One region of the Exiguobacterium acetylicum genome, then DNA from elsewhere that is predicted to be linked to it. Evidence: riboswitches for the same ligand, from Rfam matches in the RefSeq annotation. Region 1 holds a riboswitch; each other region holds the start of a gene.
The links. A riboswitch is a leader RNA that binds a small molecule or an ion and turns the genes downstream of it on or off. The one in region 1 is predicted to bind S-adenosylmethionine.
Positions count from the first base shown of each region.

Region 1 (2,200 bases):
TGAATTCGGCACCCCGACGCTGTGAAATCTTGCGTGTCAGCGTCTCTTTCAAGTAAGCAATTCCACCGTTGAACGTAATCAAGCTGACGAGACCACCCATGAGGAGCGTCAAAATGGAGATTTCCGCCATCCCCATCATTCCTTCGGACATCGAGAGGACGAAGCCACTCAAGCCGAAACTACCATCAATCATACCGATGATGCCGGTGAGTAACGTACCACCAATGAGGACAAGAATGACATTGACGCCAAATAGTGCAAGGACGATGACAGCGAGATATGGAATCAACTTGTAGAATTCAAATGCTTTTGCTTCGACGACGTCACCAGAACCAGAAACGAATGCGAGCAGGATGACTGTCAAAATAGCAGCCGGCAGGACGATCATGAAGTTCGTCCGGAATTTATCGCGCATGTTCGTTTTTTGGGTACGGACGGCAGCAATCGTCGTATCCGAGATGAACGACAAGTTATCGCCAAACATCGATCCACCAACGACAGCAGCCGCTGCGATCGCAACGTTGATGCCTGTCGCTTCATGAATACCGAAGGCGATCGGTGCGAGTGCAGCAATCGTTCCGGTAGATGTCCCCATCGCCATCGAGATGAAGGCAGCGATGATGAACAGACCACTCATCAGGAGCGACGGAGGTAGGAACGTCAAAGCGGCATTAACGGTCGCATCGATGGCGCCGATTGCTTCTGCTGTTCCAGAAAACGTACCGGCTAGTAAGAAGATGAAGACCATGATCATGATATCGGGATTTCCGGCACCCGTTGCAATTCGTTCGACCGTTTGATTGATGGATCCTTTCGTCGTGATTGCAGCAAAAATCAAAGCGATCAGTGCGGCGATAAGGATCGGAAATTTGTAAAAGTCGTCATAGAAGATCCCGGCTCCGATGAAGAGAACCAGGAATACGACGAGAGGAAGCAGTGCCCATTTGTTAGGCGTGATCGTTTCATTCATTGTTAACACCTCGTTTCTCAAAGATACAAAAAAAGACCCCTTCGCAAGAAAGAAGGAGGTCTTTATGAAATAAAGACGCTCTTCTTATCTCTCAAGCTTTCGCTTGCTGGATTTGGCACAGTACGAATCAAATCGTCCGCTGCCGAAACATCATTGGGCCAGTCCCTCCGTTTCTCGCGATAAAAAGAAGTCATTCAATTGTTGTAAAACACGTTTCTTACCGTACCGCATTGAGTAACGCGTGTCAACTGTACTTTACTGAAGTGCCTTTTTCAATGTTTGGACGTTTTCTTCCATCAACTTGAAATAAGAGCTGTTTTGTTGCGCTTTCGTGACCGACTCTAGATTATGAATCGTCACGGATTCAGCTCCGATTTCTTTTTGGATGACACGTGCAACCTTAGGTGAGACTGTCTCTTCGAACGCGACGTATTTTAAATCATGCATCCGTGCTTCTTTCACTAAAGCGGCCAGTTGCTTTTGTGACGGTTCATCAGAAGGAGAAATTCCCGCGATCGGCAGTTGTGTGAAGCCATATCGTTCTGCGAGGTAACCGTAAGCGGCATGCGTAACGAGAAGCTCTTTTTTCGATCCATCAGCGACCGCTTGTTTGAACTCTTCATCGAGTGCGTCAGCTTGTTGATCGAACGCTTTTAAGTTTTTCTCGAATGTTGCTTTGTCTTTTGGTACTTCTTTTGATAGAGCAGTTGTAATTGAGCGTGCCATTGCTTTTGCGTTGACAGGGTCGAGCCAGACGTGTGGATCGTATTTTCCGTGGTCATGACCCTCTTCTTCATGCGCATGTTCATCTGTTGCATGATCATCATGCCCTTCTTCTTCGTGGGCATGTTCGTCTTCTGTATGCCCTTCTTCTTCATGTGCATGAAGTGTAGCATCCGACTCTAGCAAGTTGACGTCCTTACTCGTCTCGACGAAGCGGACATCCGTGCCTTTTAGACTCTCCTGGATTTTTTTCGAATACGGCTCGAGCGTCGTACCGGTTAAGAGGAACAAGTCGCCCTTGGCAATCTCAGTGAGTTGTTTTGACGTTGGCTCGTAAGAGTGGGGGTCTGCTCCAGGTGGAACGATCATCTTGACGTCGACTTGATTGCCACCGATTTCGCGGGCAATAGCAGCCGTCGCGAACGTTGATGCATAGACTTCTGTCTGGGTTTTATCTGAAGTCGATGAATCGGTATTTGAACCGCAAGCAGCGAGGACACTTGCACT
Region 1 is NZ_CP082333.1:2,970,036-2,972,235, reverse strand. Features, by position in the region: gene K7G97_RS15360 (Na+/H+ antiporter NhaC family protein) at 1-970, opposite strand, end outside; SAM riboswitch class I at 1,052-1,156, opposite strand; gene K7G97_RS15355 (metal ABC transporter solute-binding protein, Zn/Mn family) at 1,226-2,200, opposite strand, start outside.

Region 2 (2,200 bases), 150 kb from region 1:
GTCACGGGCAAAGCGTTCCATTTCTTCAAGTTGTGGTGAGAATTGTAACAAGAGTAACGTGACACCGACGGCTTCGAACGCTAGAATCCGTTCAGCGATTTGTTCTGGTGTCCCGATTAAATTCGGACGTAGACCACGGTTCGAGACAGAATAATCGTTCCGCTCGACCTGTTGCTCCAGTTGCGATTTACTGATGAAATCCTGATAACCGGCATAACCGGCGCTGTCTTCCTTGACGTCCGTGATGCGTTGCCACTCAAGCAGTGCTTCTTCTTCCGTATCCCGACAAATGATGTAGGCAGCAAGACCGAAGCTTTCGAGCGGCTTTTGTCCCGTCGCTTCCCGGCGTACTTTCATGTCGTTGATTTTATGGGCTACTTCTTCAACAGTGCCCCCATGCATGACATAAGCATCACAGTGTTCGACGATCGTCCGTTTCCCAGCCTCACTCTCTCCACCAGCGTAGAGCTTGATGCCTGGACGCTGGACCGGCTTCGGATGAAGTTCCGCCTGCTCGATCGTGTAGTGATGACCGGAGAAGCTATACGGTGACGCATCTGCCCATAGTCCTTTCATGACTGTGACGAACTCTTCCGTCCGAGCATAGCGTTCATCGTGTGCTGTGAAGATACCGTTGTATTGTTTGGCTTCCTCTGCCCACCACGCTGAAACGACGTTGAGCGTAAAGCGTCCACCACTCAACTGATCGATGTTTGCCGCCATCTTCGCCGTCGTCGCTGGATTATGGAACCCAGGACGAACCGCCGTCATGATCTCTAAGCGTTCTGTCGTTGCAGCAATCGCTGCTGCCGTCGTCCATGCTTCAAGACTCGGTTCCTTGATGCCTTTGATATCATTCAAATTCAATTCCGCAATCAACGTCGTCGAGAAGCCGATCCGTTCTGCTGTTTGTGCGACTTGTTTCGCATAATCGAATGTCGGTGGCATCTGTTCATCCTCGACGTTACGTAACCATCCCCCAAAAATCGGTAGCCAAAAACCATACTCCACTCCATCGTCCCCCTTATCATAAAAAAAACGCTCTTTTCGAAGTTCGAAAAGAGCGACGGTATCTTGTCCTGTCCGCTCTTATCTTCGGAAGGTATCCCTTCCTGGAAGTAGCACCTTCCGCCATGGCGGGGTTGCTGAAGTGTCTTCGGGCCAGTCCCTCGACTTCTCTAGATAAGATGTGTTGCATTCATCGTACAAAATTCACTGAACTAAAGCAACCATTAAACCGTCTTTTCCAATCGGAATTATTTAGAGCAAAAAAATCCCGACGTAATGTCGGGATCAGGAATTAATATGGTGCGACGAAATCTGATGTTGGCTCTGGTGCTTGTTCACCACGAACACGATCGTAGAATTTTGCCATTGTGACACTGAAGTATGGTCCAACCCATAAGACAGCAAGACCAAGTGTAACAATCACAAGTAATGCCCAACCAATGAATGATAGGAAGAGTAAGAATGCTTCCATTTTATGACCATCCATGAGTTGGCGTGAACGCGTGATGGCCTCGAGAATACCGACCGATGGTTCATCTCGAAGGATGTAGAACGTCAACAGGTAAGAGAACGACTTGATGATTCCTGGAATGATCAAGAGTAATGTCCATAGGAATAAGAAGACCGCTTGCACAATCGAGACGCCGATGACTTTACCGAAGATTTTATACGGTTCGAACAAATCAGCTACTTTGACTTCTTCATTGCGTGCGAACGACATCGCGACCCACGCCCAACCCGCTGCGATTGGGATCAATAAAATCGAAAGAATGATACTGACCGCACTCATCGCATTTAGATCTTCGTTAGGATCTGGTCCGATGAACGTCGGAACGCTCTGGATGATAGAAAACAGTACGAACATGAGGATGGCAAATCCCCAACGACCGCTGAGCGACTCCTTCGCTGCTTTTTTTAATTGAGATGACATGAGTAAGGTCCTCCTTGAAAAATAAGTTCTTACCTTACTTTACGGTCGAATTCTTCTAATGTTTCACTCTTTTTTCAATAATTTCCCGTCTCATTGCTGGTTGAGCCAGGCACGCTCAAGCTGTCGTTCACACGCCGTGTATAACGAGCGTCGACCGTCGAGCCGTTCCATCGCGAATGGAATACCATGCTTCTTCGCCTGCGCGATGACATGCGCACTCGCTGCGTGAGAAACGCGACTCGTTACGACGACAATCGCGTC
Region 2 is NZ_CP082333.1:3,120,060-3,122,259, forward strand. Features, by position in the region: gene K7G97_RS16080 (LLM class flavin-dependent oxidoreductase) at 1-1,011, opposite strand, end outside; SAM riboswitch class I at 1,087-1,189, opposite strand; gene K7G97_RS16085 (DUF975 family protein) at 1,301-1,939, opposite strand; gene K7G97_RS16090 (DUF2325 domain-containing protein) at 2,030-2,200, opposite strand, start outside.
Region 2: linked by a shared signal. The riboswitch ahead of K7G97_RS16080 (LLM class flavin-dependent oxidoreductase) and the one ahead of K7G97_RS15360 (Na+/H+ antiporter NhaC family protein) in region 1 are both predicted to bind S-adenosylmethionine.

Region 3 (2,200 bases), 290 kb from region 1:
CTTACCCGATTACGCTTCCGTTGCTTGAGAAAAATAACTTCTTACCGGATTACGACTTACTTGATACGACGGACGTCGAGCGTGCCCGGATGTTGTTCCTCAACTACCCGAGTAATCCGACGGGGGCGACCGCGACGGCAGAAGCCTTCGAACAGACAGTCGCTTTCGCCGATGCCCATGATATCTGTGTCGTCCATGACTTAGCATACGGCGGCATCAGTTTCGATGGTCCGACACGGAGCTTCCTGCAGACGGAAGGGGCAAAAGACGTCGGGATCGAGCTATTCTCACTCTCAAAACGCTTTAACATGTCCGGCTTCCGGATCGCCTTTGCGATTGGTAATCCGTCCGTCATCTCAAGCATCGAAACATACCAAGAACATCTCTACGTCAGTGCCTTCACACCGATTCAGCATGCGGCGACCGTCGCTCTGACGAGTGATCAGACGTGCGTCCGCGAGTTAAGTAGCTTGTATGAAACACGACGCGATGCGTTGTTCGCAAAACTCGATGCGATTGGTTGGAGTGGTCCACGCCCAGGCGGTTCCTTCTTCGTCTGGCTTCCTGTTCCGGAAGGTTACACGTCCCAAAGCTTCACCGATCATCTACTTGACGAAGCACACGTCGCCGTGACCCCGGGATCATTCTTCGGCGAATACGGTGAAGGCTACGTCCGCATTAGTTTGATTGCTGACGTCGAACGTCTAGAAGAAGCCGTCGATCGAATCGGAACGCTCAACCTGTTCCGGACACCTGTTGCGGAATAATTCTGAAAAAACATTTGACAGATGGGAATCATTTCCGTTAAAGTAAATCCCAACAGCATAACTACTTATCGAGAGCGACCGAGGGATTAGGCCCAACGACGTCCGGCAACCACCTGTAAGGAACGGTGCCACATCCTACAGAATGATTTTCATTCTGAGAGATAAGTTACGAAATCTTACACTTTCGTCGCTTTTTTCTGGTTGCTCTGCTACTAGGAAAAAGCGACTTTTTTGTATGAGGAGATGAGCGGATGATTGAATTCAAACACATTACAAAACGGTTCGTCCGAGACCGGACCCCGATTTTTGCATTACGGGATGTCGATTTGACGATCCAAAAAGGAGAAATCTTCGGAATCATCGGTGAGTCCGGTGCCGGTAAAAGTACGTTGCTTCGCCTGATCAACGGGCTCGAGCATCCGACACAAGGAACCGTCAAGGTCGACGGTGTCTCGCTCGGCGGGATGTCAAAAGCAGATTTGCGTCAACTTCGCTTGCGGACAGGAATGATCTTTCAACATTTCCAATTGATTCAGTCGCGCAACGTCGCGGATAACATCGCTTTTGCACTCAAGGCCGCTGGCGTCAAACGTGCAGATTTCCCGGAGCGAATTCGCGAACTCGTCTCGCTCGTCGGACTTGAAGGATTTGAGACGAACTTCCCGAGTCAATTAAGCGGTGGGCAGAAACAGCGCGTCGGGATTGCCCGGGCACTCGCAAACAATCCGACCGTCTTGTTATGTGATGAAGCGACATCCGCTCTTGACCCCGTTACGACACTACAGATTCTTGAACTGCTGAAGGATTTGAATGAACGACTCGGCTTGACGATCGTCCTCATCACGCATGAGATTGATGTCGTCAAACAGATTTGCCATCGTGTCGCCGTCATGTCGCAAGGTGAAGTCGTTGAAGTCGCCTCAACCTATGACTTGTTCAGTCAAGCCAAGCATCCGGTGACGCAACATTACGTCGATACGGCACTACAAATCGAATTGCCGGAACGCATCTTGCAGGCAACTCCGGGTAAGATCATCCGCTTGCAGTTCACGGGCGAGAAGACCGGTGAGAGTACGTTATCAGAAGCGATCCGCCGTTACGATATCTCAGTTAGCATCTTGCACGGTAAGGTCGACTACATTCAAGACGTCGCCTTCGGTGTCCTGATTGTCAGCTTGACGGGATCATCCGATCAAATCGCTCCTGCCCTCGACTGGCTCGCGACGGAACTTCACGCACTCGAGGTGATTCAGGATGTGGCTTGATCGTATTCAAACGATGTTACCCGAGCTCTTGAAGGCACTCGGCGAGACGGCTTGGATGGTCGGAATTTCACTTACTTTCGCATTGGTCGTCGGGATTCCGCTCGGGATTCTCTTGTTCGTCACCGACCGCGGATTATTTTTTCAAAACCTTGCCGTCCGCCGTGTTCT
Region 3 is NZ_CP082333.1:2,676,232-2,678,431, forward strand. Features, by position in the region: gene K7G97_RS13880 (aminotransferase class I/II-fold pyridoxal phosphate-dependent enzyme) at 1-767, shown strand, start outside; SAM riboswitch class I at 830-935, shown strand; gene K7G97_RS13885 (methionine ABC transporter ATP-binding protein) at 1,019-2,032, shown strand; gene K7G97_RS13890 (methionine ABC transporter permease) at 2,022-2,200, shown strand, end outside.
Region 3: linked by a shared signal. The riboswitch ahead of K7G97_RS13885 (methionine ABC transporter ATP-binding protein) and the one ahead of K7G97_RS15360 (Na+/H+ antiporter NhaC family protein) in region 1 are both predicted to bind S-adenosylmethionine.

Region 4 (2,200 bases), 680 kb from region 1:
GGGTTTCGGGAAGGACATACATTATGTGCGATCGACGAATTTGAAATCATCGTCCATGGTCAAGGTGGGCATGCGCAAGCACCGCACAAAACAAAAGATGCGCTCGTCGCTGGGGCGCAGCTCGTCTGCAACCTACAACACCTTGTCAGTCGACGGGTCGATCCGTTCGAGCCCGCTGTTCTTGCAATCGGATCCTTCCACGCAGGAACGGCGCCGAACATCGTCACGGGTGAAGCACGCATCGTCGGGGAGATCCGGACGTTCAATGAGACCCTTCGGCATCAGCTCCGGCAAGAAGTCGATCTTGTCGCCAAAACGACATGTGCCGGCATCGGTGCTACTTATTCGATTGACTTCACGACAGGTTACCCGGCGCTTTGGAATCATCCGGACGAGACAAAACTCGTTCAGGAAGCCGCTTCTTTCTTACCGGAAGCATCCGTCCGGGCACTTACACCAATGATGGCTGCGGATGACTTCGCGCATTATCTAACACACGTCCCTGGAAGTTACTTCTTTACCGGTTCCGGATATACGGACGGTCGCGTCAACTATCCACAGCATCATCCGCAGTACGAAATCAACGAACAGGCGTTGTTGATTGGTGCGAAGACACTCGGAGCGACGGTTTTACGTGCCTTGAAACCTAAGGATTGACTTTATTTCTGTGTGAATGGTATCATCACAACAATGATAACGAATGACATCAACTTCATATACCCTTATCAAGAGTGGACCGAGAGATCTGGATCGATGACGTCCCAGCAACCTGCGCATAGCAAGGTGCTACGACCAGCAAAGCGAAAGCTTTGGTTGATAAAAAGCGGCGACTCCTTTTGCAACCAAGCGAAGGAGTCGTTTTCGTTTTCTCGCTGTCAGACATACAATGGGGATTTCCCACGGAGAGGAAGAGACAGATGGAAAAAGCAACATTTGCAGGTGGATGTTTTTGGTGCATGGTGACACCGTTTGAAGAATTACCAGGAATCGAGGGAATCGTGTCGGGTTACATGGGCGGTCACGTCGATAACCCAACGTACGAGCAAGTCAAAACAGGAACGACGGGACATCTCGAAGTCGTCCAAATCACGTTTGATCCGAGCCTGTTCCCGTACGAGCGTCTGCTCGAACTCTACTGGCCACAAACGGATCCGACGGATGCAGAAGGTCAATTCCAAGATCGCGGCACGCAGTACGCACCAGCGATCTTCTATCATACGGATGCACAGCACGAAGCAGCGATCGCTTCCCGTGACGCCCTTGCTGCAAGCAATCGTTTCAAACAACCGATCGTGACGCGGATCGATGCCGCTTCTGAATTTTATCCGGCGGAAGAGTACCATCAAGACTTCCATAAGAAAAATCCAGAGCACTATAAAAAAGATCGTGCTGCTTCTGGTCGCGATGCTTTCATCGAGCAGGAATGGAAAGATACGACGACGGTCTAATCACCTCGAACCACATACAGTAGCTGAAACTGATTTCAAACATCTCGTTCTTCCCCTACTTTCAGTAAAAAGTGGAGGATGATCGAGATGTCATGGAATCAGTTTTTTTATGTAAACAAATGATGTCTTCTTTGCCAACACCCTTACATAAATTTGTAATCGTTTACAAACGAAGTCTTTTGTTTTACGGTTAATAAAAATTAACCGGTTAAAAAGGAGATGATTATATGGAACAAAAAGCGATTCACATATTAGAGAGCTATGAACAGTTAAAAGTGATCAGTGATCCGTTACGAACAAAAATCCTTATGTTTCTCGTCGAAAAACCACACACGGTACATCAGTTAGCCCACTTGCTGACGTTATCTCGCGCGAAGGTCCTCTATCACGTACGGGAACTTGAAAAGCATGACTTGATTCGTCTCGTCCGGACGGAAGAACAGGGCGGCAATCTATTGAAATACTATCAAGCGATTGCTCGAGGATACATTCCTGCCGATCATCTACTGAACTTCGTCGAGACGAATGAAGCGACCCGGCAGTCGTATCTCGAAGTATTGGACCGGGCAAAGACACGCGTTCTTACGGCTCCGACAGCTACTTTTTCTCCTTCATCTCCGAACGTCGAGGACTGGATGAGTTTATCACTTCAAAAGGAACTGACGATGTCTGAAGCCGACTTTCAACGCTTTGCTACAAAATATCGTGCTCTATTGGACGAGTTCACACGGTCTCCTTCACTAGACAAAAAA
Region 4 is NZ_CP082333.1:438,854-441,053, reverse strand. Features, by position in the region: gene K7G97_RS02365 (M20 metallopeptidase family protein) at 1-657, shown strand, start outside; SAM riboswitch class I at 720-823, shown strand; gene msrA (peptide-methionine (S)-S-oxide reductase MsrA) at 918-1,448, shown strand; gene K7G97_RS02355 (winged helix-turn-helix domain-containing protein) at 1,676-2,200, shown strand, end outside.
Region 4: linked by a shared signal. The riboswitch ahead of msrA (peptide-methionine (S)-S-oxide reductase MsrA) and the one ahead of K7G97_RS15360 (Na+/H+ antiporter NhaC family protein) in region 1 are both predicted to bind S-adenosylmethionine.